One region of the Paenibacillus sp. FSL R5-0636 genome, then DNA from elsewhere that is predicted to be linked to it. Evidence: riboswitches for the same ligand, from Rfam matches in the RefSeq annotation. Region 1 holds a riboswitch; each other region holds the start of a gene.
What was found. A riboswitch is a leader RNA that binds a small molecule or an ion and turns the genes downstream of it on or off. The one in region 1 is predicted to bind cobalamin.
Positions count from the first base shown of each region.

Region 2: it holds a riboswitch for cobalamin, as region 1 does, so the genes downstream of both, metE (5-methyltetrahydropteroyltriglutamate--homocysteine S-methyltransferase) here and MKX34_RS03910 (S-layer homology domain-containing protein) in region 1, are expected to answer to the same signal.
Region 3: it holds a riboswitch for cobalamin, as region 1 does, so the genes downstream of both, MKX34_RS04560 (DUF4430 domain-containing protein) here and MKX34_RS03910 (S-layer homology domain-containing protein) in region 1, are expected to answer to the same signal.
Region 4: it holds a riboswitch for cobalamin, as region 1 does, so the genes downstream of both, MKX34_RS02380 (anaerobic ribonucleoside triphosphate reductase) here and MKX34_RS03910 (S-layer homology domain-containing protein) in region 1, are expected to answer to the same signal.

Region 1 is NZ_CP150232.1:898,606-906,914, forward strand. Features, by position in the region: gene MKX34_RS03905 (cellulase family glycosylhydrolase) at 1-797, opposite strand, end outside; cobalamin riboswitch at 1,140-1,341, shown strand; gene MKX34_RS03910 (S-layer homology domain-containing protein) at 1,505-6,178, shown strand; gene MKX34_RS03915 (DUF4430 domain-containing protein) at 6,250-7,239, shown strand; gene MKX34_RS03920 (energy-coupling factor transporter transmembrane component T) at 7,239-8,129, shown strand; gene MKX34_RS03925 (ATP-binding cassette domain-containing protein) at 8,102-8,309, shown strand, end outside.
Region 2 is NZ_CP150232.1:5,026,740-5,035,048, forward strand. Features, by position in the region: gene MKX34_RS22935 (VTT domain-containing protein) at 27-644, shown strand; gene msrA (peptide-methionine (S)-S-oxide reductase MsrA) at 747-1,733, shown strand; gene MKX34_RS22945 (DUF4349 domain-containing protein) at 1,825-2,940, opposite strand; gene MKX34_RS22950 (DUF1540 domain-containing protein) at 3,369-3,521, shown strand; gene metE (5-methyltetrahydropteroyltriglutamate--homocysteine S-methyltransferase) at 3,668-5,971, opposite strand; cobalamin riboswitch at 6,126-6,332, opposite strand; gene MKX34_RS22960 (undecaprenyl-diphosphate phosphatase) at 6,432-7,292, opposite strand; gene MKX34_RS22965 (DedA family protein) at 7,343-7,966, opposite strand; gene MKX34_RS22970 (FtsX-like permease family protein) at 7,985-8,309, opposite strand, start outside.
Region 3 is NZ_CP150232.1:1,058,236-1,066,544, reverse strand. Features, by position in the region: gene MKX34_RS04560 (DUF4430 domain-containing protein) at 1-2,389, opposite strand, end outside; cobalamin riboswitch at 2,559-2,762, opposite strand; gene MKX34_RS04555 (hypothetical protein) at 2,890-5,886, opposite strand; gene MKX34_RS04550 (hypothetical protein) at 5,883-7,145, opposite strand; gene MKX34_RS04545 (beta-mannanase) at 7,228-7,869, opposite strand; gene MKX34_RS04540 (VWA domain-containing protein) at 7,894-8,309, opposite strand, start outside.
Region 4 is NZ_CP150232.1:541,219-549,527, reverse strand. Features, by position in the region: gene MKX34_RS02415 (SDR family oxidoreductase) at 1-253, shown strand, start outside; gene MKX34_RS02410 (DUF3221 domain-containing protein) at 445-789, shown strand; gene MKX34_RS02405 (hypothetical protein) at 1,100-1,429, shown strand; gene MKX34_RS02400 (hypothetical protein) at 1,654-1,869, shown strand; gene MKX34_RS02395 (undecaprenyl-diphosphate phosphatase) at 2,147-2,950, opposite strand; tRNA gene MKX34_RS02390 (tRNA-Thr) at 3,673-3,744, opposite strand; gene MKX34_RS02385 (MTH1187 family thiamine-binding protein) at 3,839-4,147, opposite strand; cobalamin riboswitch at 4,526-4,761, shown strand; gene MKX34_RS02380 (anaerobic ribonucleoside triphosphate reductase) at 5,003-6,988, shown strand; gene nrdG (anaerobic ribonucleoside-triphosphate reductase activating protein) at 6,985-7,500, shown strand; gene MKX34_RS02370 (ribonucleoside-diphosphate reductase subunit alpha) at 7,556-8,309, shown strand, end outside.

The DNA.
Region 1 (8,309 bases):
AAAGGCCAGAAGCCATAGAAGTGAACGGTCGCAATAATATTCGGATCGTTTAGAGCCGTAATCGTCTTATAGAGATGATCCATTCTTGTTTGTGTAGGTGAAGACTCTAATGAAGGCAATACAAGTGGGCGGAGGTCGTTTTTCCCACCGGATTTCCGCACGATCTGATAGAAGGAGTTATTGAGTTCAGTAAGCATTTGCTCCATTTTTGCTTCGTCTGTGCTTCCACCATCGGTGAACCGAGGCTCATTTATGCTCTCGAACATCAGCTTATCGGATTTGTCCTTAAAGCGATCGGCAATTTGAGTCCAGGCTGCATTATAACGCGCCAGCGTTTCATCGTGTTTTTCTTCCATATGGCTTACCCATAGCCAGGAATCATGATGGACATTAATCATGACATAAAGCTTGGCGTCCAGTGCCCAGCCGACAACTTCTTCCACACGGTCGAGGTAGGCTTTTTCTAGGGTATAGTCTGGTGCCGCACCCATGTGAGTATCCCAGGTCACAGGAATCCGAATACTTTTATAGCCTTGAGCGGCGATCTTTTTAATAAGTTCTTGGGTCACACGAGGATTGCCCCAGGAGGTTTCGTCCTCACCTGTAGCATCTAAAGTATTACCGAGGTTCCATCCGGGCTGCATTTCGTCTACATAGGATTGGATCTTACTCTTTGGCGCTGCCTTAGCTTGTTGCTCATCCTTAGTTGCAGCTGCAGCCATGGATGAGAACAGAGAGAGCAGAAGAGCGGTGACAAGTGTCAATGATAAGAAGGATTTCTGGATTCGCGTAGTCATTGAATTCTCCTTTGTGAGATAAATTTAGGATGCTTGGACCTGGCTTTGACGCTGTACTTGGTGGTTAGATGAACACGAACACCTCCAATGTTATTTTTGTAAACGCTTTCTGAATATACCCTAACATAGAATTAACTCAGCGAGTACCTTACTAATTTGTGGCAAATTCATATAAGAATTAGTGATTTAAATTAATTTTCCCCACAGTTGGATAAAGAAATTATTTAAATATCCCTACTCGTAGAAATTGGTTATTCAATAGGATTATCTCTAGCTGCCCGTTATACAAAAAAGAAATATAACATGACAAAAGCATATATATTAGATATGATGAAGCATGAAAATTTAAAATTAGAAATAGGTGCCAACTATGAATGTTGCGGAAGTACAATCATAGATTGGTTAAATGGAAAGCGGGTGTGAATCCCGCGCGGTCCCGCCGCTGTGAAAGAGGAGTCCTTGCAAAATGCCACTGGGAAACTGGGAAGGCAGTAAGGGTGATGATACTTGAGCCAGAATATCTGCCTTTTTCTGTTACACCATCAAACTCTACGATCGATAGAGAGGTGCTTGAATAGTGTTTGCCAGCTAGTATTGTGGTTCACTATCTTAACCTCTTGACGTTTATGTTGAGTGGTTTTTTTGTGGTTATGAGAAAGTTTATTCTGTTTTTTTATCATAGGTATGAAGGGAAGGGTTATGGAAAAATGAAGAAAAATAAGTTTTTAGCGTGGTTACTCATTGTAGCTGTATTTATCACGACATTCTCTACAAGTGTTATCCCGGCTCAAGCAAATGGAGCAAGCTCTACCCTTAAAGGGTATGTATCTGTATCCGTAGAGAAATTCACCTTAGGCCAAGGGTATATTAAGGAGCCTATTAAAGTTCCGATTTATGAAGGCGATAATGGCGCATCTTTAATAACACGTGCGCTAGGTGATGGGAATTATAGATATTTAGGAAATATAGATAGTGGTTTTTATTTATCAGAGGTTAAAGATAGTGGCAGAAGTGAAGTCAATATTCCACAATATATTTTAGATATGATTTCAGCCGATGGGAAAACAGTCGGCACTAAAGCAGACCCAGAGTGGTTAAGTCAGTTTGACTATACCTCCATGTCGGGTTGGATGTATGCAGTAAATAATGTGTTTCCTCCGTTTGGGATGACCGATTATAAGCCTCAAGACGGTGACATTATTCGAACTCAGTTCACCACTTATGGCTATGGTTCTGATCTTGGTGGCTGGGGAGAAATCCCAGTTCAACTTGCCAATAAGGATGCTTTAACTGCGGAAATCGCCGAGATTAACAGTGACCCTAATAAAGAAACTATTTTGGACAGACCAGTAGTACAATCGGCAGTTTATCAAGCCTATTCCGTGCTCGAAAATATGGCAAGCTCTCAAATAAGTGTAGATCATGCACTTGTAGGGCTTAACCATGCATTAGACATAGAACCCCCTGTTATTACAGTAAGTGGCATACAAGATAAACAGGAAGTATCCAATAAAGAAATAAGCTTCAAAGTAGCTGTCACAGACAATGTATATAGTGACATCATTCCAGAAGTGAAGCTGAATGGTGTTACTTTATCACCTGCGAATGGGGAGTACAAAGCTTCTCTGAATTCAGGCAGTAATGCAATTACTGTAACGGCTCTTGACGGAGCTGGAAACAAAACAAATGTAACTTATCAAGTTACTTACAAACTGGAAACTACAGTTGCCGTCAAACAACAGTTAGATAAAAGCCTTGCCTATATTCTAAACACTGTAAAGAATCCGTCGTTTGGAACAGGTAGTGGAGAATGGTCGATCCTTTCTCTGGCACGGGCGAACTATACAGTACCTAACGGTTATTACGATCTTTATTACAACAATGTAGCAACGAAAATAGCATCGATCATTAAAGAGGATGGAAAACTCGACGCCAATAAAAGCACAGAGAATTCCAGAGCGATTCTTGGGCTTACCTCTATCGGAAAAGATATCACAAATGTTGCGGGATATGATCTGAGAAAAGCACTCGCTGATTATCAATATATCCAAAAGCAAGGCAATAATGGTCCGATTTTTGCTCTGATTGCGCTAGATAGCCATAACTATGAGATCCCAGTAGTTGATGGAGTTACAGAACAGACCACAAGAGAAAAACTAGTTCAGTACATTTTAGATAAAGAGGTTAAAAAAGGTACAGCAGAAGCTGGTGGCTGGGCATTAGGCGTAACCAAAGCCGATGTCGATATGACTGCGATGGCGATGCAAGCTCTTGCACCTTATTATGCAACCCGAGATGATGTAAAAGCCGCCGTGGATCGGGCCATCCAATGGCTGTCCGATAACCAAAACAATCAAGGCGGATTTACAAGCTGGGGAAGCACTAGCAGCGAAAGTATCTCACAGGTAATTGTAGCCTTAACTGGTGTAGGCGTAGATCCGCACACTGACACTAGATTTGTTAAAAGTGGAAATTCGCTTATTGATGCATTGCTTAGCTTTGCTGCACCTGAGGGTGGATTTAAGCATATCCTCACAGGCAAAGTAGACAATATGGCAACGGACCAAGGTACGTATGCACTTGTGTCTTATGATCGTCTGATCAATCATAGCAGCCGTCTCTTTGATATGAATGATGTGAAAGTGGAACAACCGGAAGAACCGGGGCCTGGGCAACCAGAGGGTCCGAAAGAATTTCCGTTACCTTCTGGGGAGAACCCGAAAGTTGAAATCCCAAATGACGCTAATGATTATATCGTTCCGATCAGCACTGGAGATAGCAACAAAGAAATCACAGTAGCTATTCCGGAGGGAAATCAATCGAAGGTTAGTGTCAATTTACCAAGTAACAGCGACCTTCCTCAGATAGAGGCCATAAAAGGTAACGTATCTGTAGTCATTCCTAAGGGTGCAAAAGTTACAAGTGGGGATGCCTCTGCAATTGAACTGATTTCAGCTTTAACCGGTGGAGAATCTGCACTAAAAGATAGTGTGAATCAGATTATTCCCGGGGACAAGAAGCTTGATAATATTCTTCAAGCATTTTCCATGGGTGGTAGTGCAAGAGTAGAATTCAGTCAATTTATTACGTTAACCTTTAAGGACCTTAAAGGAAAAGATGCAGCTTATATTCAAAATGGCACTCCTCATGCCATTCAAAAATTTGCAAGTGATGACTTAGGTTTTGCAAGCGGTAAGTCTGAGTATGCCTATGATAGTGGAAATGATTTAATTGTAAAAACCAATCACTTCACTGACTACATTGCTTATGCTTCCAGTGCAGTACAAACACCTGGCGGCGACGGTGGTAACGGTAATGGCGAAGGTAATGGTAGCGGAAATGGTGAAGGAAATGGCGGCAACAATGGTGGCGGAACCACTCCATCGAAACCATATGTAATCCTGTCCGTGGATAAGCTTACGATTAATAAGGGATATGTTGTTCCATCTGTACAGGTAGAGCTACAATCTGGTGACACAGTGTGGTCTGTACTAAAAAGAGTGCTGGATGGCCGTGGTATCGACTATAGAGATTCCTGGAACAGTGACTTTGGAAGTGTATATGTTGAATCCATAGCTGGTGATGGGGAATTTGACCATGGCAGCGGCAGTGGATGGATGTATAATGTGAATGGGAAATATCCTAATTATGGTGCATCTTCATATGACCTAAGTGCCGGGGACAGAATTCAGTGGCGTTATACTAAGAATTTGGGTGTGGATCTAAATGCACCGATACCAACGATGAGCCCAACCCCAACGCCTAAGCCTGGTGCTACTCCGGCTCCTGGTGGGGGAGCTAATCCGGAAGGCAGTGGTGATCCAAATGTGAGTCCATCTCCAACAGTGACTCCTAAGGATCCTACCCAGAATACGAATGATATTAAACAACTGTATACAGATGCTGATAAGATTTCTTCCTGGGCCTATTCAGCGATTGAAACAGCTACAGTAAAAGGATATATCCAAGGTAACAATGGTCAGGTGAATCCGAAGGCTTATATCACAAGAGCGGAGTTCACTAAGATTCTCGTTTCTGCATTAGAACTTGATATTAAGAGTGATAAAGGCATTACCTATAAGGATGTCGCTCTAGGCGATTGGTTCTATCCATATGTGAATGCTGCGCATAAGGCAGGTCTAATCACAGGCTTTAATAATGAATTTAAGCCAAATGACAAGATTACTCGTGAGCAGATGGCCGCAATTATCGTCAGAGCATTGGCCATCCCGGCGACGAAGCCTGGAACAGCGATTAAAGATATCAACACAGTATCGGCATGGGCCAAAGCAGATGTAGAGACCGTTGTTGCGACTGGTTTGATGTTAGGCGATGATAATCAATTTAAGCCTAAAGAGCTTGTAACCAGAGAAATGGCGGCTGTTGTAGCTACTAGAACCCATGATTATAAGAGTGGGAACAAAGTGGTTAGTCCAACTATTCAGAATTCAGCAGTTAGTTCTTATATTCAGAACACAGCTGCCTTTTTGCAAAAAACAGTAACAAACCCGGTCATCTCCTCGGTTGGCGGGGACTGGACAGTCTTCGGGCTGGCACGTTCAGGTGTGAAGGTTCCAGATAGTTATTACACTAAGTACTATGCAAATGTAGAAGCGACTCTTAAAGAAAAATCAGGGAAGCTGCATAGCGTAAAATATACGGAATATGATAGAGTTATTTTGGCATTAACTTCAATCAACAAAAATATTGATAAAGTGGCGGGTTATAACCTACTGGAACCGCTCGCGGATTTTGATACTGTAATTAAGCAAGGTATTAATGGACCTGTGTTTGCTCTCATTGCACTGGACAGTAATCATTACGACATTCCAGTGGTTAAGGATGTAAAGACGCAGACGACTAGAGAGATGCTCATTGATTATATTTTGGGCAGAGAGATCAGCGGCGGTGGATGGGCACTAGGCAGTAATGCTACAGCGGCTGATCCAGATATCACAGGGATGGTCATTCAAGGCTTAACGCCTTATTACAAAACCAACGCCAAAGTAACAGCTGCTGTGGACCGGGGGATTGCTTGGTTATCCAAAACACAGACAGCAGACGGTGGTTTTGCAAGCTGGGAATCTACAAATTCCGAAAGCGTCGCTCAGGTGATTGTAGCTTTAACTGGCCTTGGTATTGACCCGCATAAGGATTCCAGATTTATTAAAAATGGACATTCCGCAGTAGACGCATTGCTTAGTTTTGCTGCACCTGAAGGTGGCTTTTATCACGTGAAGCAGGGTGGAGTAGGCAATGGAGGCGCGCAACCAGGAGAAGTAGATCTTATGGCTACGGATCAGGCGATGTATGCACTGGTTTCCTATGATCGGCTCGTTAATGGCCAGACACGTCTTTATGATATGACAGACGTCAAATAGAATTTTATTTAGAGAGATAAGCAAGGGTAGCGTGTATACCCTTGCTTATTATTTAAGGTGGGACTAGAGAAATGAACAAGAAGAAATGGTTAACCGCGATACTAATCATAGGTGTATTGGCTATCGCCTTCTTTTGGGGCGGGGATTACCAGAAGAGCCCAAACAAGGTCGCTAATAGTAGCGTTGAGACACAGGTTATAGAGCCAGAGAACACTGCTTCCGCAACAAATGTTGATGTTGAACCCACTGAGGCAATCGCTACCGAGACAACGGAGATAACACCGTCAGCTACGCCAAGTGAAACAGCTAAGCCTATTGAAGCCATAAAACCAAATGAATCGGCAACACCAACGGATGCTGTAACACCAACAGGAACTGCAGCACCAACAGAAGTTGTAACGCCGGTCGCAACAACAAAACCTGCTGCAACGAAGCAACCGACCGCAACGCCGAAAGCGGCTAAAACGTCCGTGCCGGAAACGAAAGCGACGGCAAAACCCGTAACAAAACCTGATTCAAAAGTAGCGACAACAGAAACCAAGCAGGAACCGAAAAAGGATAAATTTCTTACCGATCCAGTGCCGAGCGGGAAACCTAAACCAGTGGAATGGCAAGATGCAACAGTAGATAAGAAGAAGCAATTAACGGCTACCTTGTCCGTGTCAGCGGCAACAATTTTAGATAACATGGATATTTTTAATGAGGATAAGCTTGAAGTATTACCGGCAGATGGTATCATTTATAAAGCGCAGAAGGTAACCTTTTATGAAGGTGAGTCTGTATTTGATGTTCTACTAAGAGAAATGAAGAAGAATAAAATCCATATGGAATTTAGCATGACGCCGATCTATAACAGTAATTATATTGAAGGCATAAATAATCTGTATGAATTCGATGCTGGAGAGCTCAGTGGATGGATGTACAAAGTAAATGGCTGGTTCCCTAACTACGGCAGTAGCCGTTATGTTCTCAAAGATGGCGATGTCATTGATTGGGTATACACTTGTGATCTAGGTCGAGATGTGGGTGGATATGTAGCCACAGGAGGAGCACAGAAATAATGAAGGATAGCTTTTCTACCTTTCATCCGTTTGTGAATTTTCTATATTTTGTTGTTGTATTGCTGTTTAGCATGGTGTTTATGCATCCTATATTTCAGGTGATCGCCCTTAGTAGTGCTGTAGCCTACTCAATTATGTTAAAAGGAAAAAAGGGCATCCGATTTAATCTGCTTTACATGATTCCTTTTCTGCTATTTATGGCAGTGATGAATCCTGTTTTTAATCATCAAGGGGTAACGATCTTGTTCTATTTAAACAACGGGAACCCCATTACGAAGGAATCGATTCTTTATGGCGTGGCAGCGGCGTGTATGTTTGTGACGGTAATTATTTGGTTCTCCTGTTATAACGTCGTGATGACCTCGGATAAGTTTATTTATATATTCGGAAAAATACTGCCGGCACTGTCGTTGATTTTTTCGATGGTGCTTCGTTTTGTTCCTAGATATTTAGCGCAAATCAAGGTGATTTCTAATGCTCAAAAATGTATAGGCCGGGATGTCTCACAGGGAAATCTCCTCGCGCGTGCGCGGAATGGGATTACGATTCTCTCCATTATGACCACCTGGGCTTTGGAAAATGCGATTGAGACAGCGGATTCCATGAGATCGAGAGGGTATGGATTGCCGGGCCGTACAAGCTTTTCTATCTTTCGGTTAGATGCCCGAGACAAAGTAGTTCTCTTGATCATGACAGGCTTAATTGCGCTGGTAGCCGTAGGGGCAGTGTTGGGTGAGAACACCATGAGATTCTATCCGTCGATTAAAGCGAGCACAATTACACCTTTTAGTATTCTTATATATATCGCTTATTTTGCGTTATGTATGATCCCAGTGCTCATCAATATGGTGGAGGAAATGAAATGGAAATCTATCGAATCGAAGAACTAAGCTTTACTTTTCCTGAACAAGAGCAAGCGGCTCTTTCGAATATTAATCTTACGATTGAAAGTGGAGACTTCATTACCATTTGTGGAAAGTCAGGCTGTGGCAAAAGCACTCTGCTTAGACAACTGAAAACAATCCTAACCCCACATGGCAATCGCCAAGGGGCAATTTATTATAAGGGTC
Region 2 (8,309 bases), 2.9 Mb from region 1:
TGAGTGGAAGAAAGGGTATATTAGCTATGAGAAAATGGTTCTCGATTATTCTTTATGTTTCGGGCACAATCCTTGCGTTTATCTACAGATATGACATCCTTAGCTGGATGAAAGAGGATCATAATCTTTTTGGCTCTATAGGGATCGCAACTTTACTGGCTCTCTTTCCAGTTGTACCGTACAAAGCGGTCATCGGATTTTTTGGTTATGCATACGGAAGTTTGGCTGGTGCTTTAATTTGCTGGGTAGCTACAACCCTTGCTGCCGCATTCCTTTTCGGCGTAGTGAAGTTCTTATTTCAAGATCAAGCGAGAGCTTATCTGACTTCTATTCCCCTACTTGAAAAATTCACAAAAGGCATAGAACGGCGGCCCTTTGCTTCTATTGTCTTAGCACGTCTCTTGCCGATTATCCCGCAGACCGCAGTTAACATCTATGCCGGAGCAGCCGGGCTGCCCTTCTGGAGTTATCTAGCTGCCTCAGCTATTGGAAAAATCCCAGGCATCGCCTTGTATGCCTTCCTTGGGGATCAACTGTTCCAGAACCCTGGAAATGCGATTATAGCCATCGTTGTTTATGCCATTGTGCTTATTATAGCCGGACTAAGCTTTCGTTACAGTTCACAGGAAGTAAAAAAACACTAGGTAACAGAGAGCTTATTTGGCGGAAGCTGGCAGGCTGTGGTTATTTGCTTTATAATTAGATTGTGATCTATTTAATTGCATTACATGAATGGAGGGATATTAATGAGTGAACATCAGACTAACCATATAAATTCCAAGGCGGAAAAAGCAACCTTTGCAGGTGGATGCTTCTGGTGCATGGTCTCGCCGTTCGAGGAATTGCCAGGCATTATTAGTGTCGTCTCCGGCTATACTGGCGGGCATACAGTGAATCCTACCTATGAAGAGGTATGCTCCGAAACCACAGGACATGTTGAAGCGGTACAAATTACGTTCAACCCAGAAATTTTCCCTTATAGCAAGCTGCTTGAGTTATTCTGGCAGCAAATTGACCCAACCGATGCGGGTGGACAATTCCATGATCGCGGCACCTCTTACGGAACGGCTATCTTCACCCATTCTGAAGAGCAAAAGCAACAAGCAGAGGCTTCCAAGGCAGCTTTGCAAGAAAGCGGACGATTCGCTAACCCGATTGTTACCCCGATCCTCCCGGCAGCAACCTTCTATCCTGCCGAAGAATATCATCAGGGCTACCATCGTAAGAACCCGGGCCACTACAAACGTTACCGTAAGGGTTCCGGCCGAGAGGATTTTATCGAAACCCACTGGACACATAAAGAAGATAAACTAAGCTTGAAAGAACGTCTGACGCCACTTCAATATGAAGTCACTCAGAATAGCGCTACAGAGTCACCTTTCCGAAATGATTTTTGGGATCACCACGGAGAAGGCATTTATGTAGATATCGTATCTGGTGAAGCATTATTCAGTTCGCAGGATAAATACGATTCCGGTTGTGGCTGGCCCAGCTTTACACGTCCAATCCGCGATTACGCCGTGAAGGAAAAGACGGACCTCAGCCATTTGATGGTTCGCACAGAAGTGCGCAGCAAAGTAGCAGATTCCCATCTAGGTCATGTCTTCGACGATGGTCCAGGGGAAAACGGCCTGCGCTACTGCATTAATTCAGCGGCACTGCGATTTATACCGAAAGAGGATCTGGAGAAAGAGGGCTATGGCGAGTATCGTGTACTCTTCCAGCCTGCCTAATCTTCGATAACGTGCGAAACTGTACTGTCTTATAGAAAAGCCTCCAATTCACGGTATACCATGAATTGGAGGCTTTTTAATTCATAGGAGCTTATTCTTTATTCTCGTCCTCGTTCGCTTTCTTATCCTTTATTGAGGTTGTCACCTTTGGCTCTGCTGGTGCAGGGAGTACCTCCTTGTTCAGCTCCCGATTTCCCTGCCGTATCCGCTGGGTCTGCTGCTCCCGTCGTACGCGGATATTTTTGCGGGCAAACCAAACGATGGCTAAAATAATGCCCACACCGATTAGAATCGGCAATGCGCCTGCAAGAATTACAAAAATCCACTGAAACATAACAGATAGTGCGTTCAGGCTTCCTTTTAAAGCATCTGATGCGCGTTCCAGCAATGGACCTTGCTCTGCCTTTTCCTTCACCGCTAAACTCTCATCCGTCTGATACACTCTAAGCTCTACCGTTGAAAAGGATACGTTCTGATCTATATATCGCATTCTGCCTTTGATCTGCTCAATCGTTTCTTGAATCGAACCAAGCTCGTTTGCAAAGGCGACCAGATCACTTGATTTCGTTGCTTTTTTCATAAACTCAGTATATTGAGCTTCCATTAACTGCTTTGCCTTCAGACGCGACTCTAGATCAACATACTCCTCCGAGACATCCTGACCTTGAATGCTGCGCTGTAGCGATTCGTGTTTTACTTTTTCCAAATTATTCAGAAAAGGAGAGAATCCGGAGGCTGGCACCTTAAGGATAAACGTCCCCCCTTGCTCATATTGCGACATGTTCTCGTTAAACTCTATAATATATCCTTTAGCCATCGTTACCATGTTTCGAATTTCAGTCTGAGCTTTACCGTAGTCTTCTACTTCCATAGTCAGATTGGCATGATAGATAAGCTTCTTGTTCAATCCTTCCACGACATCACTGCCCGTGAATCCCGCGTTTGCTTGATCCGTGTTCTCTGATGTCAAACCTTTTTCAACTGGGGCTTCGTTGCCTCCCGCTGCTGTCTCAGCCTCTGCTGAGGTGTTCTTATCCGCTAATGTAGCTTTTGAAGATTGCTCAGTTGTTGCTGCAGCAGAATTACTCGTATTTCCGCCGTCACTAGCTAATTTGTCAGCTGCCGAATTGTTATCACCCGAGCCACAACCTGCCAATACCACCGCAAGAATTAATAAACATAAGTAATGCAGACCCCATTTGCGCATTCTCATTCCTCCAAAAATGTAGTGGTAATCCCTAGCATTGTAACGTTACGGAATGTCATGTTCTATACAGATCTCTTCCGTCTCTCATTTCTTTGACGCCCCAAAACTTGGAAGGTTGCACTGGAATATGGAATTTCGGTAAATTTCTTTTGGTTTTTCTTGTTTAAATACACAAAAAGCCGCATTTCTGCGGCTCTTATTGGACATGTTTTTTATGTGGGAGGGGTCCTGAAAGTTAAAGAACTCATTTGCTTACAAACTCATTATTTGGTACAATTACCACGTCTAACCTAGTAAAAAAATCCAAATACCCTCTATTCATAATGAATGAGGGCGTGACACGGCTTTGCTGAGACAAGCTCCACCTTGCTGAACAGAGCCGTTCTTTGAATGATACTGTCAATTACTAAAAGGGGAGGTGAACCCTCATGGCAAAAGACGTAGTTTGTGAAGTTAACTCCTGCACCCACTGGGCAGAAGAGAACAAATGCAGCGCTGAATCGATCTTCGTAGCTTTCCACAGCTCCCAAGAACCAAAACGCGCAGAAGAAACAGATTGCAAAACTTTCGAAAGTAAATAAGTAAATGCCTAAAGGGACCCTCCACGGTTCCTTCTTTTTCTTTTTCATTCTAACAAGATTGAGAATTATTATCAAGTAGCTGATTACAAAAAAATAATTGAACTAAAAAGCCAGGGTAAATTACCCTGGCTCTAATTTATTTAAGTCTATTTAGAAGCAATAACCCCTGTCTTTTCCCTCGCAATAGCAGCAGCTCTTACCATGTTACGTAGTGCATCCTCTGTCTCCTGCCAGCCACGCGTTTTCAGACCGCAATCCGGATTAATCCAGAACTGTTCAGGGTCAAGCACCCGCAGCGCACGATCGATATTCGCAGTCATTTCTTCGACAGCTGGAACCCGCGGGCTATGGATGTCGTACACTCCAAGACCGATTCCTTTATCATAGGCCTGCTCCTCAAAGCTGATAATCAGCTCACCATGGCTACGTGAAGTCTCAATGGAGATTACATCAGCATCCATAGCCGATATTGAATCGATCATGTCATTAAATTCGCTATAGCACATATGCGTATGAATTTGTGTCGTAGCCTTCACATGGTTCGTGGCAACACGGAACGACTTCACTGCCCAGTTCAGGTAATGCTCACGGTCTTCTGCCTTTAGCGGAAGTCCTTCACGAATAGCCGGCTCATCCACTTGAATCATTTCGATGCCTGCATCTTCCAACGCTTTTACTTCATGGCGAAGGGCAAGAGCAATTTGATTGGCTACCTCTTCCCGGCTGAGATCATCACGTACAAATGACCAATTGAGGATAGTAACAGGGCCCGTCAACATTCCTTTAACCGGAAGCTTCGTCAACGATTGTGCATAGACGCTTTCTTTAACAGTCATAGGCTGTATAAATGCAATATCCGCGTAGATCACCGGCGGCTTAACGCAACGGGAACCGTAGGATTGAACCCAGCCATTACTAGTAAACAAGTATCCATCCAGCTTTTCTCCGAAAAACTCCACCATATCTGTACGCTCGAACTCGCCGTGGACCAGAACATCCAGACCTAGCTTTTCTTGGAAGGTAATTGCATCCGCGATCTGCTCACGAACAAATCCATCATAACGCTCCTGATTCCAGACCCCTTTACGCCATTTCAATCTCGCCTGGCGCACTTCGACTGTCTGCGGAAAGCTACCAATTGTAGTGGTTGGCAGAAGTGGAAGCTGCCATTTCTCTTGCTGCACCTTTAAGCGCTCAGCAAAAGGCAGACTGCGTTGGTCTGGTAGAGCTGCAAGTGCAAGCACTTGCTCCGCCACATCCTTACGGCCACGCTCAGGTAGTGCGCGGAACGCTGCAATAGCTTCACGACTAGCGGCCAGCGCTGCTTGAGAAGCTTCTCCTTTATCTGCGATGGCTGCTCCGAGCAGACTAAGCTCTTTAAGCTTCTCATCGGCAAAGGCTAACGCATTCTTAACTGTCGCCTTCAGCTTCACTTCACCTTGAACGGTGACTGGGACATGCAGCAGACTGCAAGAAGGCTGAAGAATAAGACGATCAAGCGGTACATGAACGCTGAGCTTTTCTACCAGTTGCAGCTTGGCGTCTAAATCGGAACGCCAAATGTTCCGTCCATCAATAATTCCGGCACCCAGCCATTTGTCCTTCGGCCAGCCAAGACGTTCGATGGAAGCCAGATTCGTTCCACCATCGTGCACAAAGTCAAGACCCAAGCCTTGAACAGGCAGCTCTAGCAGTGCCTCCAGCGGCTCAGCAGCTTCAAAATACGTCTGTAAAATAATATTCAAGCCCGGCACGGAGCCGGCAATGTCTGTGTATATCGAGTTAAGCAGTGTTAATTCTTCTTTACTTATGCCTGTAACAATCGCTGGCTCATCGATTTGTACCCAGCTTACCCCTTCTTGCTTCAGTTCCTGTAGCAGTTGAACATAGACTGGAACAAAACGTGCAGCAATCTTGGCGATATCTGCCGCTGCGTAACCTTTGGACAGCTTAAGGAAGGAATACAGACCTAAAAGTACCGGTTTACCTTCAATCCCTGCCTGCGATTTAGCAAAACGATAAGCCGCTAGAGGTTTGTTTTCAGTCAGGCGTGGTGTTTGTGTGCCGATCTCTGGAACGATATAGTGATAGTTCGTATTGAACCATTTGGTCATCTCGCAGGCAGTAGCCTCAGCATTACCACGGGCCATTGCAAAATAAAGATCAAGCCCGATGTCGCCGCCATCATACGCATACCGTGGAGGTACGATTCCAAACATAACAGCCGCATCCAACACATGATCATAAAATGTAAAATCATTTACCGGAATAAGCTCAATTCCTGCTTCTTGCTGGGTCTTCAAATGCTGCAGCTGGATTGCTGCCATTTCGGAGCGGAATTGCTCCTCATTTATTTTCCCCTGCCAGAATGCCTCCAGTGCCTTTTTCCATTCGCGGTTCTTTCCGATTCTCGGATATCCAAGATTGCTTACTTTTACCTTATTCGTCATTTCGATACACTCCCTCTTCAATCTCTTATTTCAAACTCCAAAACTACTTGCTTTCCTATAAAAAAGAGCGCCCTTCCCTAAAAAAGTCAAAGGGAAAGACGCCCATGATATACCCATGGTTAACGTCTAACACCTCCCTATCTTCCGTAGGTGAAGCAGTGCTGTTGAAACAGGCAGGTCTCCTGGCTAGCGGCGTCAACATCTTGAGCAGTCTTCCCAGCAGTAGTAAATTGCCAGTGACCTCTGTTGCTCGAGATTCTTCCGTTACAGTGGCGGGACCGCATCGGCTTCGAACCGAATTTCCCTATTAAGCCTACCGAATTACTATTTTCCGGTCAGCACCTGTCTCCGATATCATTCATCATTTGAGTGTCTTAATCTGATGTCATCATACGTGAAAGCCCCAGCAATCTGCAATAGATTACTGGGGCTTCTGTTATATCGATTCCTTATAACGGACTTAGAAAAATACGAAATATACTACAGCAGCAAGAATTATACGGTATATAGCAAACGGTAAGAGCTTGATACGATTGATCAGTTTTAAGAAGAAACGCATCGATAACAGCGCAAATAGGAAGGCACTAATAAAGCCTGCAATAAAAAACGGCAGCGCGTCCATGGTGAAATATTGCCAGTTCTTCATCAGTGACAACAGACTGGCACCTGCCATGATGGGTACTGCCATAATAAACGTAAAATCAGCAGCGGCACGATGGCTCATCCCGAGGATTACGCCACCAGAAATCGTCGAGCCCGAGCGTGAAAATCCAGGCCATAACGAAAAACACTGTACAAGACCTACACCAAGTGCCTGTTTGTATGTAATCTGATCTACACTCTCAGTTCTGATCTTCTTCGGCCCAAACAGATCCGCAATAATCATTAATATAGCCCCGATCACTAGACCAATTAACACCGTTGAGGTAGAGAATAAATGCTCATCAATATAATCATTAAACAGAACACCTAACACACCTGCAGGCACTAACCCTACCAGAACCTGTGTCAGCTTGAGGTGCCCGCCCTGCTCTAACTGCGGTAGCTTCTCTGTTACAGGATCCAACTGCTTACGGCTGAAACGCCTTAAGCCCAACAGATCAATGAATCGATTTCTAAAAATCACAACAACCGCTAATATAGAACCCAGTTGAATAACTATTTTGAAGGTATTTGCCGTATATTGTCCAAATAACTCCTGTGATTTCAGCCACATATCATCAACAATAATCATATGACCCGTGGAGGATACTGGAGCAAATTCGGTTAAACCTTCAACAAGCCCCAAAATAATGGCTTTAATAATCGTTAATAGCTCCATGTGTTTCCCTCCTTTTTAATAGTCATTTCTATTATCAGTCCTCCACCCGCTTAGCCCTCAGTGTTCATTCTCCGGCTGCGTTTGCGGAAGTACAGAAACCCAAGAATAACTAATCCGCCAGCAATTAGTACATAGACCACATTGGAGTACACATCCATGTACATGGCAATGTCTTCCCAGGATTCGCCCAAAGCCGCGCCAATAAGCACAAGCAGCAAATTCCATCCCAATGTGCCAATCGTTGTGAAGATCATAAATACTCCAAATTTCATACCTGACATTCCCGCCGGAATCGAAATCAGACTGCGGACCAGCGGAACCATCCGACAAAACAATACAGTCCAATAGCCATATTTATCAAACCAGGCGTCAGCCTTGTGGATATCTTTTTTAGTAACGCGAATTAGGCCCCCCCAGCGTTCAACCAGTTTCTCTAACCGGCTCACATCCAATAATCGGCCAATATAATAGAGAATTACTGCACCCAGTAGTGATCCAGCCGTGGCAGCAATGATTACACCAGGTATAGTTAAGCTCGTCGTAGTGGTCATAAACCCTCCAAAGGGAAGGATCACTTCTGAAGGAATTGGTGGAAATATATTTTCAAAGGCCAGCATCAGAAAAATACCGAAGTAACCAAACTGCTCCATAAAGTCTGTAATCCATGCTTGCATTCTTGTTACCCCCATTTCTCATATCAAGTTCTTCTTCAGGTTGCGTAAATAGCGGCTGCGAATAAAAAAGAAGTATAGTCCTTGAACAGCCAAATATCCGAGTAACACCGCGCCTGTCTCCGTTGCGATAGATAAGTAGAACAACCGTTGAAGCGCAATAAAGGCAAACACACTGTGTAAAATAGCTATTCCGACCGGCACAAAAAACAATAGAGCGAGCTGAACTGTGACTATTCGATTGAGTTCTTTATCCGTAAGCCCCATCTTGGACAAAGTGGAATATTGATTGCGATCATGATCAAGATCGGTATATAACCGGAAGTAAAGAAAGCTGCCTGCCGCG
Region 3 (8,309 bases), 160 kb from region 1:
CGGATGATACTACCTTACTGCCTAATTGACTGACTAGTAAGCTATAAGCCGTTTCGCCCTCTTTTAGAGCTACTGTTGTACTGGCTAGGATGGTTCCTTTCCGGCTATCTCCAATTACTGAAAGGGTAGCGGTAGCTTTAGCTGGAGCAATAACAGACGATCCAACAGTCAGAGACTGAGTATAACGCGCTACGCTCGGTACGCTGTCTTTAGCATAGCCGGTAACAGTCATTGTATAGCTATTTGCCGGGAGACCCCCATCAACAACAGCTACACCTTGTTCATTCGTGATTACCTTCTTATCACCAATCGAAACCTGCACACCTGCAGCTGGTGAGGTAACCGGATCAGAAGTGAAGCTGTCCTGATTCCACACCCACTTTTTCTGGGAAACCTTTACGGTAAAAGCTTCATTAGCTTTTGGCTGCGTTGGGGAAAGCGCCACAGAATCTATAACCTGTGTATTTTCACCTGCATAATAGACAAGCACACGATCGGATTCCTGTAGTTCGAACGCATCCATACCCACACTTGGATATATCCACTCCCCGCCGCGTGATACTACGAAGCTCCACCATCCGTCGTAAGTACCTTGCGAAACTCCATGGATACCTGATACAAAGTTGCCATAAGACGATTTGGTGATATCTACTTTAAAATCATCGGTAGATCCTAGTTGCTGCAACGCTTCAAGAGCATTGGAGGCTTTTAAAGTCCCTTCACTAATCAATCCTTCCGGGCCTTCAACGGTAAGAGAAGCTGTTACATTCTTAGAAGTTACCTTTATAGCTTTTGTATATTTAGCAACCGTTGGCGCTTTACCTTCGCGGTAGCCAGTTACAGACAGTGTATAGTCACCTGCGGGCACATTTCCTGAGAATACGGCCTCACCTTTAGCATTCGTCGTTACCGTGTGAGCTCCAATTTGGACCTGAACACCCGCAGCTTTTGCCGTTACAGGAGAGGAAGTATTCGTAGCAGCGTCCCATTTCCACGTCTTACTAGTTACAGTGACAGTAAAAGAATCGCCCTCTTTAAGATTTTGTTTGGAAAGGGTAACGGAATCCACAAGTTTAGTGTCATCTCCGGCATAATAAACCAGTACCTGATCTGAATCTTTAAGTACAAAATCACTCATGCCTACATCGGGATTAATCCATTTTCCGTCACGTGATACAACATACATCCATCCGTCATAACCACCAAAGCTTCCAGCAGCAATACTTCCGATGCCAGTCACATAACTGCCCGAAGGATTCGTGATCGGCAAGTTCGTTTGAAGCGCCAGCTTCTCTAACGCTCCAAGTGCGTTGCCAGCATAGGCGTACCCTTGTGCCAACGTGGCCCGTGGTCCCTCAATCGTTACAGGAGCGTAGATGAGTGAGCTCTGAACGGAGGATTTGGAAAAATCGTATAGCTTACTGTTGCTTCCTTTATACAGCAAATTATACGCAACCAGCGCCTGAAGTCCTTGCTCTGTCGCCAGAACATTACTGCTTCCACCACGGCTATGGGTGAAGCTACCATCAGCTAGACGATAGCTAAGCAGGTTCTCCATTAGATCCACTTTGTTTTTGGTGTATTCTAATCCACTAGGATCAACTCCGAAGGATGTGAGTCCAAGGATTGCTTGTGCGCTACTTTCAGCACTGTCACCGTAACCCCCATGGCTATCTTGAGCTGCAGATAACCAAGCTACGGCTTGTAGCCCTGCTAAGTAGGCTTCGGGATTATTTTTATGTGCCGCCAGAGCCGTCAAGGTTATCGCTGTCATATCAGGCTCACTTGCGCCTGAGGTTAATGCAAAGCCCCCATCCGGATTTTGTTTGGAGAGAATCTCCGTAAGGAGCTTATCCGCCGTCCATTTCGCGTCACTTGGGATATTATATTTACCAGAATCCAGCGCAAGTAAAGCATATACCGGATTATTTAGCGTCTGTTCACTGAGCTTGCTGTTATTATAAATTTTCTCAATCAGATTATAGCCAGGAGTCGTTCCGTTACCAGCAAAGCTAGTAGGATCTGCACCAATCGCTCTCACTGCGAGCACGATTCGAGCATAATCGGTTACATTGGCGAAATTGCCAGCTGCATCCTTTACTTTTTTCTCAAGCTCTGAATGGTAACTGGCTGGCAGCTTATATCCTGCTTGCGCTAATCCAATAGCTTGCCAATCCGATTGCACGCCACCTTTCAAGAGATATTCTGCAGCCGCATAAGTCGCATCCGCAACATTAATCCGCTCCGCAGCAGTTGCTTCCAGACCGGAGCCAGCGCTCGCTTCTGCAAATATTTGTCCTGCCGGAGCAAGAGATGTTCCTAGAATTGAAATGACCATGAATAAGGCCAGCCCAAGTGCTACAAACTTGGAAGACATGATTTTCTTCATTGTTTAACCTCTTTCTGTATAAGAATGGGTACTGCTGGGAATAAGACGCATAACATAAAGACCGCCCCTTTGGAGGGCGGTCAGGGAAGATTACAAATCGAGGCTGAGGCGCTTGCTTCCTGCCAACAGTCCATCTGTATATGTTCCACATTCTTACCCCACGAAGAATAGAAACGCTCACGAAAAAGGCAGGTCTCCTGGCTGATGCTTCATCGCTGTTCTCCACCTTCCCACCCTACCTTCGGGGCAGTGGCTTATAGAAGAAAAACTCCGCACATACAGTGGCGGGACCGCGCCGGACTCTTGCACCGGACTTCCCTTTTAAGCAGACGACTAGATTGATAGAGTCTGCACCTTTTCCAGTATGTAGTATCTTATTTTGACATCCATAATCATATCTATTAATACATAGCATGTCTATAGAAAAGCTTAGTATGGGCAGCAAAAAAATGAACAGCAATACACCACCTGCCGGTAGGTATTGCTGTTCAGAAAGCTTGTTATTCGGCTGTTCCTTCCGGACTTGCAGTTGGGGAGGGTTCAGCACTTGAATCAGAAGCTGGTGGAATATTAGGGTCGGGATCTACGATCAATGTAAATCTTCCGGCCTTGATCATACTTTTCTCTAGAATTGTCGCTCCAGGCTCCAATGTAACCTCAACCTGATAGGATGGTTGTTCACCTTCAGTCACAGCTGTTGCGGAAGGCAACCCAGTGCTGTCCTCAGTATCAGAGGAAGGCGTAGGAGACGGAGAAGCATCAGCTACTTCGTTAGTAGCATCTGCACCTTCTGCTGTTCCTCCAGTAGTGCCAGCGGCATCTGAATCGTCAGCGGCGTTTCCCTCATCCGTCCCATCCGTTGACGGCACTGGACAAGTGCCATTCGTAGCAGCGACCTTAAAGCTTTTATCTATCTCTGTAGACGAAGACATTGAACTAATCTCAGTCGGTTGAAACTGCACACAGTCATCTGCACTTGCGAAGGTGAACACCAATATGCTGCTCCCCTTATCTCCTTCGTCGCTCTGATCCTTCAAGTATACTGAAGCCGGAGGCAGCTCATTACCTGCACTCTGAACAGGGGTCGGCTCAGGGCTTGTCCCCGGCAGAGCCGTCTTCGTATCATCCGGGCGCAGCATACTGAATACGATAATTGCAATAATCACCAGAATACCCGTAATGGAGCCGGAGATTAAGAGTCGAAATCGGCTGCGGCTGATCCAGCGCGCCAGCGGGGAAGCCAGTTGGGAGCGGGCTTCATTGTACACATTTTGCAGAGCAGGCCGAGCTGCCGCGACATAGTTCTTTCGGAATTCCCGATTCTTGAACGCTTCACGATCACTGCTCAGGAAATACTTCAGAATCGCTTTGCGGTAACCCGGTTGCAGCTTTTTATTCGAAACCGTAAATAAAGGATTGCCTTGCGACCAAGCAAAAAACCGATAGATGATTTCTTTGTCGGAACCGGCTTTACGCTTTAACAGCTCCAGAAGCGCATCGTAATCCAGCGGACCTCCTTCACGCTGAGTTGTATAGTAAAAGGCTAGCGGAAGCCGTTCAAAGGGTTCCAGAACACGCGCCTCTTTTAGCAAACGACGACCCAGTAGCTGCACATCGTCTAGTTCCTGCGGAGACAATCCTGCAAAAATCTCCTCATTCGGCTTCTCTTCACCAAACCAGCGGTAAGCGGCGCGCAGCGCATTCTCTTTCTGCTTGCTAATCCTATCCAGTGGCGGCTGCCAATCGACAACATTACCATAACGTAAAAAAACTACCTCCAGAAGCTCCTCCTGCGTCATATCGGAAAGCGATAAGCGGTTCAGTAAGAATCTATCTGCTGAAGCAGCAAGATCCTGCATTAGGGAGAGTGCCTTAGGAGCAACTCCGGTTCCTTTGCGGCGATCTTTTTCTGCCTTATCTACAATTTCATGAATTTCCGCTACAGAAGCCACCGGATCATGTTCCAGCTGGAGCTTTTCAAGCAAATAATCCTTCACAGCATTTTGAGCAAAAGACTGCTCTAACGCCACTGGCAGGAACCGCCCCCAATGGAGTACAAAGCTCAGTATATCCGCAGATCTGGACGCCGCAGCTAGTCTTGATTCCATATAAGGCTCAAGTAGCTGCTTACGGAAATATGTTTCAGACATCACGCGCTGGAAGTAGGCTGCACTTAACTCATCATTACTCTCAATGATCCCGTAAGCGGCACTCAAGATATCCTTGCGGCCCGCTTCCACACTATGAAGCATCCCATTGATGAAATAATCCACGATTCTGACCCTGTAATTGTGATCCTTAAGTACAAAATACTCCTTAAAGCATTCCATAATCGCCGGATCTGGCACATTCCTTTGCCGAATCAGATCAAATTCCCGGTCGAACCGTTCTAAGAAAATATCGTTCAAGCGGATTCTAGAATGAATTGCACCGTCTGGTTTAAGGTAAGAGAGCAAACCACTTAGCACCGCACTCTTATTCTCCGTATATAAATGCTCGTTCCCTTGCTCAATCTCATAAAATATAGCCAGCTCATTATAGAAAGCAAGGGATAGCTTATGCTCAGGACTCTCTCCACGCAGAATCTGATCAGCGAAGCTTACAAAGTCGTTAATATCTCCTGGATTCAGCAGTAACAGCTTCCACACCAAATCAGCATAAGGCTGGCGGGACTCACCAAAATCGACATTCCCCATCCGTCCGGAAGCCAAATCGAAGGTATAATCCTTCTCAATACTACGATCACCGGGACGCAGCGAACCTTTTTCCACAAAGCTAAGATGTATATATTTACGGCTTTGCGGTTCATTCGCATACGTAATCACGCCTAATCTACGGCGGAATTCATACGGCAGCACGCTATACAGAATTTCTGTAAGCTCCACCGCCCGCGCGGACAACTCGGTGATAGGTACGTTTAGAGCCACGTAGATTTTTTTCTTACCTGCTACAGAGAGCATCACAGCTTGCAATAACGCCTTGAATATCCCTTCATCAATCCCTAACAAGCGTAAGCCTGCGATTGGGTCAGGGCTGCGGTCTGTGCGAACAACTGGAATAGAGGGCAGCTCCGGCAAAGTTCCACCAAGCTCTCCAGTATAACGCTCTGCAAAATCAGCATGCAGCCAGTCCCCATAGCTCTGGACTATTTCTTCGGAACGTGAAGCAGGAACTACATAGTTATGTGCAAAAAAGGCGCTTCGTTGGCCTGTGAAATCGGCCGCTTGATAACGACTAAGCCCAATAACTGTATCCCCGTTCTCAGCATGAAATAGGTGCAGCGCTCCAGGATATGCAGCCTCATCCTTCTCCCCACGCGCGGTCAACTCCGCAGGAGCATCGTAGAGGCAGAAGGGATGAAGGATTTTTTTCACAAAATTATTGTCTAGACTATCTGATTTCGCTACCGTATCGAAGCCTTCTGTGGAACGAAACACTCCGCGACGTTCGCGGGTATACATCTGTTGGGCGATTGTTGACCCTGAGAAACCATTCACGGGCCGTCGCTCCCCTCAATATACTTCAGCTTATGCAGCAGCCAAATAAAAGGCTCGTCTACACGAATCGGGCTTACTACACCCTCAATCTTTTGATTCACAGGATTGCTGCCCAACGCAGATACTGCAAAATAACCCGTATTCGCGAAATAAACATCCATCGTATCTTTAAAGGGTCTGTCCACCTTACCAATAAATCTGCGAATTTCCCCGTCGATGTTATGGAACTCGTCCATGTTTAATGTTTTGCGATGAACATAGTTATTGAACACATTGCTGTTGGACTTGATATAATCGCCATCCTCATCCTTCAGCGAATGCAGCATATCACTTTTTGCAAGCACAACCGCTGTTGGAATGTCTGTTTTGCTCTTTTCCTGATAGGCAATAAAATCACCAAACATCGTCAGCACCACATCGCGCGGCTCGTCATATTGTGAGACCCATTCTCCGGGACGGTCACCGATGTTAATATGAATCTTTTCACGGATAGAACGGATTTGCAGCGGATCGACCATAAACAGAATACCCGCAGAGTTCTTGATATGCTGACCATGAAGTCCAAGATAATCCTGATCCACCATACCCTCACCTGCTACATCAAAGAATACAAGTGTCAGTGGCGGTTTATTTTCATCCTTAAAGACAAATTGAAAGATAAAAGGCTCCTGCATTTTTTCCTTCTGTGTAGAAGCCAGCAGATCCCCGCGCTCAAAAAGCGGTTCTTCATACAATGTACGGAACTTACGGCTAATCTCTGCATTAAGCGGCATACAAGCGGCATCAAAATGACCTGCTGTAGTATGCTGCAATGTGTGGATCAACGAGGTCATATACACCGATTTCCCGACTTGGGATGCCCCGATAATCGAGATGATGTTACTTGGCACCTTCCCGGCAGTCACCGGCAGCTCATTATGGCAGGCCGGGCAAAGCCGTCTGCGCGTAAGCACACCGTAACGATCCGTAAGCCCAGTTAACACATGATCCGTGTAATGATGATATTCTTCCGGAATATCCGCCGGGTTGATAATCGCTTCTATGTCATCTACCGTATCGAGCCCGAAGCGCTCACGGTATTTGTTCAAGGCGTCATCCTCACCCAATGCGTAATTTTCATCGTCCTCCCGGCTGTGCATAGCCCGAAAGACGACATCCTCCGGAGAGAATTTGGTGAAGCAATACGGACACACTATATCGTAAAAAAGCGGCCGCGGCTCCGGCTGATTCTTTTTCATAAAACGGCTAAAAAAAGACATCTACTCATCCTCCCAAAAGTTGTATCTACGTACTTGCTATGAACGCACTGCTCATTACCCGCTTGTACACGTAGACCGAGTCTCACTCCGGTACCAATTCGTAATAAAGCCCATATTTCTTGCCATCGGTGAAAAAGATGCGTACAAAATCATCCTTACCGATTTCAATCGGCGGAAGTACATTGCGTCCAGGAGCGAAATCCTGTACGAAGGGAAAGAGAATACCATCCTCTTTCCCTGCCGGATGCCCTCCACGTTTCTTGACATAACAGAGGACATCCCGTGCCACGGGCACTTCTGCCGTAATCGCCATATGTACGGTCTTTTGTTTTCCGAATAAGGCTTTTTTTTGTTGAATGGAATAATAGATCCGGGCTTTGCCTGCACTGACCATCACCCGGTTCACACCATCACTTTGCCTCACCAGTACAGTCTCACCGTTCTCAGCAAGACGAGCAAATATGGTATAGGATATCAGGCCGATCTCATCCAATCGATCACGATAACCATTGTTAGATTTGTATTCCTCACGAGTGTAGAGCTTCATCCCTACTGGCGGATCATCTCCGGTTCCCATGTCAGCCGCTTCTGCGGAGGTTTTGTGGATGTACACCGCCTGCACGCCGTCCGGCCAGCGCCATCTCAGCGTACAGAATCGGTCATCCACTTGGGATGTCACATCCGTTATTCCCGGAGCGGAAGCATTAACCTCGGCGTACCTCATTAATGTAAACCCCTTTCCGCTACACTAGAATCCTTTGCTGTTCCGGTTTCTGCGCCGACCCGGAAAGTTATCCGATGCTGGTGCAGGCGCTGCGTTATTGTTTCTTCTATTTCGATAAATACGTCCTTCACCTACCGGAATGACGCCTGTAAATAATGCAATAATAGCAGCTAATATAAGAACAGCCAGAAGACGAATAAGACTATCTGTAAAGGAGTCACCGCTAAGTCCAAATTCCAGAATCAGTCCTGCGAACAAGCCAGATATTACGCCGCCAATCCCAAAGCTTTTAGCCAAATGACGGTTATCAAACATAATTCCCAGACCTAATCCAAGCGCAGCCCCCATCAACATCAATGATAATATACGAACCGCAGCATAATAAGGACTGTCTGCCGTTGAATCACTGCGCTCAGTTAGCAGCGTCCGATCTCCCAGAC
Region 4 (8,309 bases), 360 kb from region 1:
TGAAGTAGCTGAAATTTTATCTGAAGAGCTAGGAGAAACAATCAAATATGTTAATCCATCAGTTCTTCAGTTTAGAGATAAAATGTTAACAAAAGGAATTCAAAAAGAATTTGTGACTGTTATGATTGGAATTTACTTCACTGCAAAAATTGGATTAGCCAAAAAAATCACGCCCGATTTACAAATATTACTTGGTAAAAGACCCATTACATTCAAAGAATTTGCACATGACTATAAGTACGAATTAGTTTAATCATGGTGGTTTTTTGGCTAAACCATCAGGAAGCATTTCAGGATACATTGTTACTGCCGCGTGCGAGGGGAATCAATAAAGGTCGTCATAATGGATATGCTGCTGTTTATTCTTATATTGGTAATGTACAAAATGCTATGCCTGTGCAACCGATTTTAAACTAATGTCGTAACCACTAGAGGGGAAGGTCCATGATTCAAAAACCACGTACTACTATTAAATGGACTCTTATTTTTGTTTTTTTGTTATTAGTCACCGCCTGTAGTAAGAATGATGAAGTTTTGAAAGGAATTGTACATACAATAGATGTAGAAAATAAAAGAATTTTAGTAATTTCCGAATTAAAAGAAGAAGACTTGAACAAGGAATACAAGGAGGTGCTCGAATCTAATGAGTACTCTCAAGCCATTTGGGTAAATAAAGTTGCACCTTCTAAATATAAAAAAGGCGATGAGATTAATGTATTTTTTGAAGTAAGTGATGATTCATTCCCTGCACAAGTTACCGCCAAAAAAATCACCAAAATCAAGAATTGAGCAAAAAGAATAGAATCTACTATAAAGAAGCGGCTTCTCCAAAGGGACGGCGCTTCTTTATTATGAATAATCTCTCCCGGACGAAACATTTGCATAATCTGAATATAATAATTCTGGAACATTCTGTAAACTGAAAAAGCTCACCAACCGAAGCCAGTAGGCATAATCCCAAGCATTTGGGAATTTACTCTTTGTTGGAATTACTGAAACCTTACGAAACAACTATAGGAGCTTATACTTAATTCTCATTGTTCAAAAAGCATCTCAATCTGGTGAAATACTAATAACATTCGTAGATTGGAGGTTTACCATGACAGAAATTGACGAGAGAAAATGGGGACAACAGGATCCTATCAAAGAACCACCAGATCGTTATGCACAGTTTTTAAAAGTTGTATCACTAACCTTCGTGGCTGTCACATTCACTATTATTTTCACTGAGATGAACAGGGGCAGCTTTCCCCTTAAGCTCATTTTCTTTGTTATTGGACAATTCTTCATTTATGGATATGTGATGAAAAATGTGTCCAAGACCTCAGAAAAATTCAAAAATTTCTGCAAGAAATTAAAAATAAAACTACCCATTCTCTACATTCTATATTTCTTGTTTCTCTTCTATATTGGGCAACCATATTTATAAATTTACTCTGTGCAAAAAAGTGACCCCACCACTTTCGGCAGGGTCTAGATCTATTTTATAAGGGGGTTATGTGATTACTATAATCCTCTTAGCTTAAATAAGTATGAAGCCCGTCTAAAGATTTGCTGAAATATTATTATTTTTATCGAAACCGATCAAATATAGTAACGTATCAATCTTAATTTTCAAATTACTACATATACAAAATGGAGGTGTGTATAAAGATGAAAATATTGAGTCTATTGCTTGTAGCATTGTCTTCCATTGGAGTAGTTGCCACATTCGGATTTTCAACATTCAGCTTAATCACAGGAATTATAGGAGGGCTTATTGCAGCATTTGCAATTTCAGGCTACTTGCAGTCTGTCAGACGTGATTACCCCAATGAGAGCTATGAGAATAAACAAGTTAAGTATCAATCGAACTATAATACTTGGTAAGCAAAAGCCCCACCTTAAACTGGTGGGGTTTTTCATATTCCCAAACACTTGTAAAATCACTTTGTGATATTAATGGTAGAAGAAACAAACGAGGGATAATGGCTAGCTGTAGAAATGCTTTCACCGAAAATTCATTCCTTAGTTCATAGACTACTTGAGCTTTGTCTTGTTTGGTGATTTCCCCTTGTTTTGAACCTCTAGTTTAATCTGTGCAGGATATGATGTATAGCCCTTTTTAAAAGCTTCTTTCCCATGATGTTCATATTGATTAATCCAATTACTGTATGACAATTAAATAGAAGAGAGCTGCTAAAACAAACCGGTATAGAGCAAACCACTCCAATCGAAGTCGCTTAATCAGTTTGATGAACGTCACTACTGCAATCATTGCCACAAGAAAGGATGTCGCAAAGCCAATTAACATTAGAAGTAAATCGTCAGAACTCAGCAAATCACGATTATCGTACAAATCCAACAAGCTTGCACCAAACATAACTGGCACAGAAATAAGGAATGTAAAATCTGCGGCGGCTTTTTGGCTAGTGCCAAGCAACAGGCCACCTGAAATTGTCGAACCTGATCTCGAAAATCCCGGCCATAACGCCAAGCATTGGAACAGACCAATTCCGAAAGCCTGTTTATAATTAATCCCATCGATAGTATCAGCGGTTTCAGTCCGCCTATTTCGCGCTGCAATGATCATCAACACGCCACCAACAACTAGACCGATCAAAACAGGGGTTGGGCCAAATAATTGGCTTTTTATTGTGTCCTTGAAGAGAAGATATAGGATTAATGCTGGTAACATAGCCAAAATCATATGAATGACATTTAATCCTTTGCTTTTGGAAAAATCCATTCTAATCATATTAACCCCAATTTCCAAATACCTTTTCCAATAAAGAATTAGAACTGCCATCACTGCACCCAACTGAATAACAATTTTAAAAGTTATTGCAGCATCTCCCTCAAAGCTAAGCAAATCGCCTGCTAAAATAAGGTGTCCAGTAGATGATACTGGTAAAAATTCAGTTAAGCCCTCTATTATGCCAAGTATTATTGCTTTAATTACGTCAGTCATCAGTGGATTGTCCCCTTTCGAAAATAAAATCATTTAATTTCCAGTATAAGGGAGACACGTAAACTTCCCCATCGATTAACCTAACAATATTCAATTCAGAATGACATAATTGTCACATTGCTCATTATTTCAGTCTTAAGGGGGCTTTGGTTTGCAAAACACAAAATATTAAGTATAATGTTACTGTCGAAACGCTAAGGCGTCTGTACAGGATGGCTACCTGGCACTGATGATGGCAGGCCAAGCGCTTTATAAAGTTTTCTTTATGTGTATTTATACTTTAGGAGCGTGGTTATCTATGAAAATTAATATTACCGCACATTTTAACATTGATATTACTTTATCTCTTCATCTGTTAGCCGTAGCCAGTCTTGCTTATGAACTCAGTTCACTGACGAGCTCGTGAAATTCGAGCGAAAAGTATCTGTACTAAGACACCTTGTGGTGTCTTTTTTATTTTTATAGTAATTACCATCTAACCGATCTGCCCCCGCAAGAAAAAAGCAGCTTATGCTGCTCCTCCTCCACCATCCTTCATTCTGATTGCTGTCAGCTTGCGACACGCCTTCCATCTGCTCGACAGTGACCACTAGTCATACCGTTTTCATTAGCGATTTCGCCATGTCTTATCTTTTAGAAGAATGTTAGAAGCCAGGGGATTTAATGAAAAATGACGCGGTCCCGAAACCTCGGAAATCCGCGCCACGTATGGTTTTTTGGGATGCTGGTGAAGGGAATTGAACCCCCGGCCTACGCATTACGAGTGCGTTGCTCTACCCCTGAGCTACACCAGCTTAAGGCTGATTTTTCTGTCAAACAAAAAATATTATACAACTTTCAGCCAGAAACGCAAGCCTATTTCTCCCTGTTTTCCGCCCTCCTAAACTGCTAATCCACCTGTAGCTTACGCTCCACAGACTCTAACTTTCCACGGCTAGTGGAGGGTTTATCGCGGCGGTCGTCTATTTTAAGTGAGGTAGAGACACGTTCTGCACCTGCGGCAAAAGGAGACTCATGCAAAGCTTCTACCGCGGCAAAAATGCGTTGCAGAGGCCCTTCGATGATCGTCCCCATGGACGTAAGTTCATATGTAATCCCTTCTACTGTCTTCAGCACCCGCTGCATATCCGCAACATAGCTGCTAAGACTGGTACTGCCTGTTCCAATTGGAATAACTGTAACTTCAGCAATAGGCATGAGAATACCTCCTCGAAATTTTATAGTACCTATCTTCTTCCATTGTAACAATTCCACCGCTCTGTCACAAACTAAGCAAGATTATCCTCCCTTATCTTTTCTATTTCTTCTGATTACTTCAAAATATGACTTTGGGCTAAGAGTATTTTCTCATGCGCAAATTCTAGGGTCATCTGCACTATATTTATGGACTCTTTGTGGCATCTTTTCGGACAATTTATGAATCATTTCGCATCTCCCTGTGGATCAATTGTGGATTACTTATGGACAGCCTGTGGATCATTTGTGGAGTACTTTTAAAGAACCCGCTCCCCGCGCGGGTTTTCTAAAAAACTGTTTACAAACACAACATCTTGGGTTATTTTTATCTAACGACAACAAAATATAGTGGAGACAGGCGCTTTGATCCTTAACCGGATTTAGAGCTTAATAGGGAAGCGCGGTGAGAATCCGCTGCGGTCCCGCCACTGTAACCGGATGGCCTTCTTAAGCTTCTGGGAAGCTTGAGAATCCACATCTCCCGGCAGATGCCACTGAGGGTTAGGAACACCCTTGGGAAGGCGCCGAGAGATCCCACGGAAGCCAGGAGACCTACCTGTTTCGACGACACCAACTATTGATGCCTGCGAGGAACAGGGATGGTGTCCGCATGCGGTCATCTACGTAGAGACCTCTGCAAATATCCGTGTGGATATTTACATAACGCATCGGGCATTTTCTGCCATCCTCGGGTAGGGGATGCTTTTTTTATGTAATCAGAACAAATATACGACTGCTTATGGCAGTCCAACTTCCTATGGATATATGGATTTGATGATAGATGTTTTTCTTTTATACTGAGAGGAGAGCTGTACAATGACGTTGTTGGAGAGACAATTTAATGGAGTAGAAAATGCACGGGAAGTTCTTTTAGAAGAGCTCATTGATTTAGGCCGGGATATTATCGACAGTCGGGATATGGACCTATTGCGCGAGAATGCCAATTTGAATGGAGAGAGTTTCTCCGGTAAAATGAGCAAGTTCGGCAGTGAATATTCAAAATGGTACGCCCGCAATTTTACGATGCCGCCGCAGCTAGTGCAGGCTATTGATGACAATGTCGTCTATGTGCATGATCTGGATCAATACGCGATTGGAACGACGAACTGTATTTTTATCCCGTTTGATAAACTTCTCCGTGAAGGTTTCAATACCGGCAACGGCAGCGTTCGTCCTCCGAACTCAATAATGACTGCTATGTCTCTGGTAGCGATTATTTTCCAATCCCAGCAAAATGCTCAATATGGTGGTGTATCCGCCAATAAACTCGACTATGATCTGGCACCTTATGTAACCAAATCCTTCGCCAAGCTGTTCCGCAAGGGTCTGGATTATTTTGAAGAAGGACAAGCTGATGAATCTTTGGGCGAGATTACGATGAGCCGGACCGATCTGGCGGAGTTATATCCAAGAGCGTTCCGTTTTGCACTAAAGGAAACCGAAATCGAAACCCTGCAAGCGGCTGAAAGTATGGTACATAATCTGAATACCATGTCCAGCCGATCCGGTGGACAAATACCGTTTACCAGCATCAACTACGGTACTTGTACTTCACCAGAAGGTCAGCTTGTGATCAGTTCTCTGCTAACAGCAACTATGAACGGACTTGGCAGCGGAGAAACACCAGTGTTCCCGATTCAAATCTTCAAATGCAAGCAAGGAATCAATCAACAACAAGGCGATCCTAACTATGAACTGTTCCTAAAAGCGGCTGAATGTTCTGCGCGCAGACTATATCCAAACTTCGCTAATCTGGACGCTCCGCTCAACTTGCAGTATTATGATCCAAGTGATCCTGATACGGAGTTCGCTACAATGGGCTGCCGAACCCGAGTGCTCGGTGACCGTTTTGGTCGTAATCATTGCTCTGGAAAGGGCAACCTTTCCTTTAATACACTGAATCTGGTTCGGCTAGGTCTGGCACACGGCACAGTAACAGGCAGACGTACCATCGCAGACGAAGCTGGCTTCTATGAAGATCTAAATCATTATATGGATATTGCGCTGGAAGGACTTCTTCATCGGTTCCACATTCAAACCGCACAAAAAGCTAAAGCTTCCGATTTCATGATGCGAGAAGGCGTCTGGGAAGGCGGCGAGCATCTTGCACCTGATGACACTGTAGGCGATCTGCTAAAGCATGGCAGTCTGTCTCTTGGCTTCATCGGTATGGCGGAATGTATGAAAGCTATGTACGGCAAACACCATGGCGAGGATATGGAAGTTCATGCCAAGGCGCTGGCTATTGTGCGTCATATGCGGGACTATTGCGATCGGAAAAGTGAGGAACTGGATCTCAACATCACTCTGTTCGCAACTCCAGCAGAAGGTTTGTCCGGTAAATTCACAAAAGTTGACCGCAAGGTACTGGGTTCCATTCCGGGCGTAACCGACCGTGAATATTATACGAACTCTTTTCACATCCCTGTATACTTCGATCTGGGTGCTGCTCAGAAGATCAGCTTGGAAGCTCCTTTCCATGAATATTGCAATGCCGGGGCTATTTCTTATGTCGAATTAAACGGCAATGCCCGCAACAACCCATCGGCTTTTATCAAAATCATTAAATATGCGCTCGAACAACAGGTCAGCTATTTCAGCATTAACCATCCGATTGACCGCTGCTCCAGCTGTGGATACGAAGGCGTAATTGGGACAAACTGTCCTTCCTGCAACGCACATGAGAATGACGTGCACATCCGCCGTTTGCGCAGAGTTACAGGTTATTTAACCGGCGACTATCAGACCCGCTTTAATGCCGCCAAACAAGCTGAAGTACGGGATCGCGTTAAGCATCTATGAATATTTGCGGTTACTATCCGGAGTCGATTAACGAGGGAGAGGGCATGCGGGCCGTCCTCTTTCTCAGCGGCTGCCGCCATCGTTGCCCGGGATGTTTTAATCCCGAGACATGGAACTTTAAATATGGAGAAGTCTTCACCTTAGAACGACAACATGAAATTATTGCAGAAATCGCCGCTAACCCTTTGCTGGATGGTCTGACACTGGCAGGCGGCGATCCTTTTTTCTCAGCAGAAGAGTTGCTGGGGTTCATTCATGAGCTTCGCGCTGTACTGCCAGGCTTCTCAATCTGGATTTACAGTGGTTATACGTACGAAGAACTTACAGCCCTTCCCGGTACGCCGGAATGGGATCTACTTAAGCAGTGTCAGGTGTTAATAGATGGAAGATTTGTAGAAGAACTGAAAGATACTACGCTTCTCTACCGGGGAAGCTCCAACCAACGCATTATCGACATTCCGGCCAGCATGAACGGCTCGGAGGTCTTTCTGTGGCAGCCTGCTGCGCTATAATATATCAATTTTTGATATTGAAAATTAATTTGAAATAAGAAGGGATGAACTAACCATGCCGCAATTCGTAGTAAAACCGGATAATCGCCAACTGGCTTTTGATGAGAACCGTCTTTCCGTCTACGCTGACCGTATTCTGGAAGGTCTCGATCAACTAAATAAAGAAACTTTGCTGCGTGGAGTGAATTCCAAACTGCGTCGTGACTCGGTAAGCGGAGAAGAAATCAGCAACGCCTTCACCATGAGCGCTCTAGAGCTTGTAACAAAAGAAGAGCCTACCTGGAAGTTCGCAGCTGCCCGCGCCCTTCTGACAACCCTTTATAAAAAAGCTGCTGTTCATCGCCGCTACAAAGCTTATCCAGAAGAGCCTTACGGTGAATTGTATCCACTAATTACGGATCTCGTGAAAAAAGGAATCTATCGCGAAGAACTTCTAAGTCATTACACCAAAGAACAAATTATCGAACTAGGTGGGTGTATCGATTATACACGCGACCTTTTGTTTGACTATATCGGTCTGCTTACGCTATCCGACCGTTATTTGGCGCATGATTTTGACGGCCGTGTGATGGAGCTTCCACAAGAACGTTATATGATTATTGCCATGTACCTGATGCACCGTGAGCCAGCTGAGAAACGTCTTGAGCTTGTAAAAGAAGCTTATTGGGCTATGAGCAACATCTACATGACTGCTGCTACACCTACAATGTCTAATGCCGGCAAAAAGGTCGCTGGACAGCTATCCAGCTGCTTTATTGATACTGTAGACGATTCCCTAGAGGGTATCTTTGACTCCAATACAGACGTAG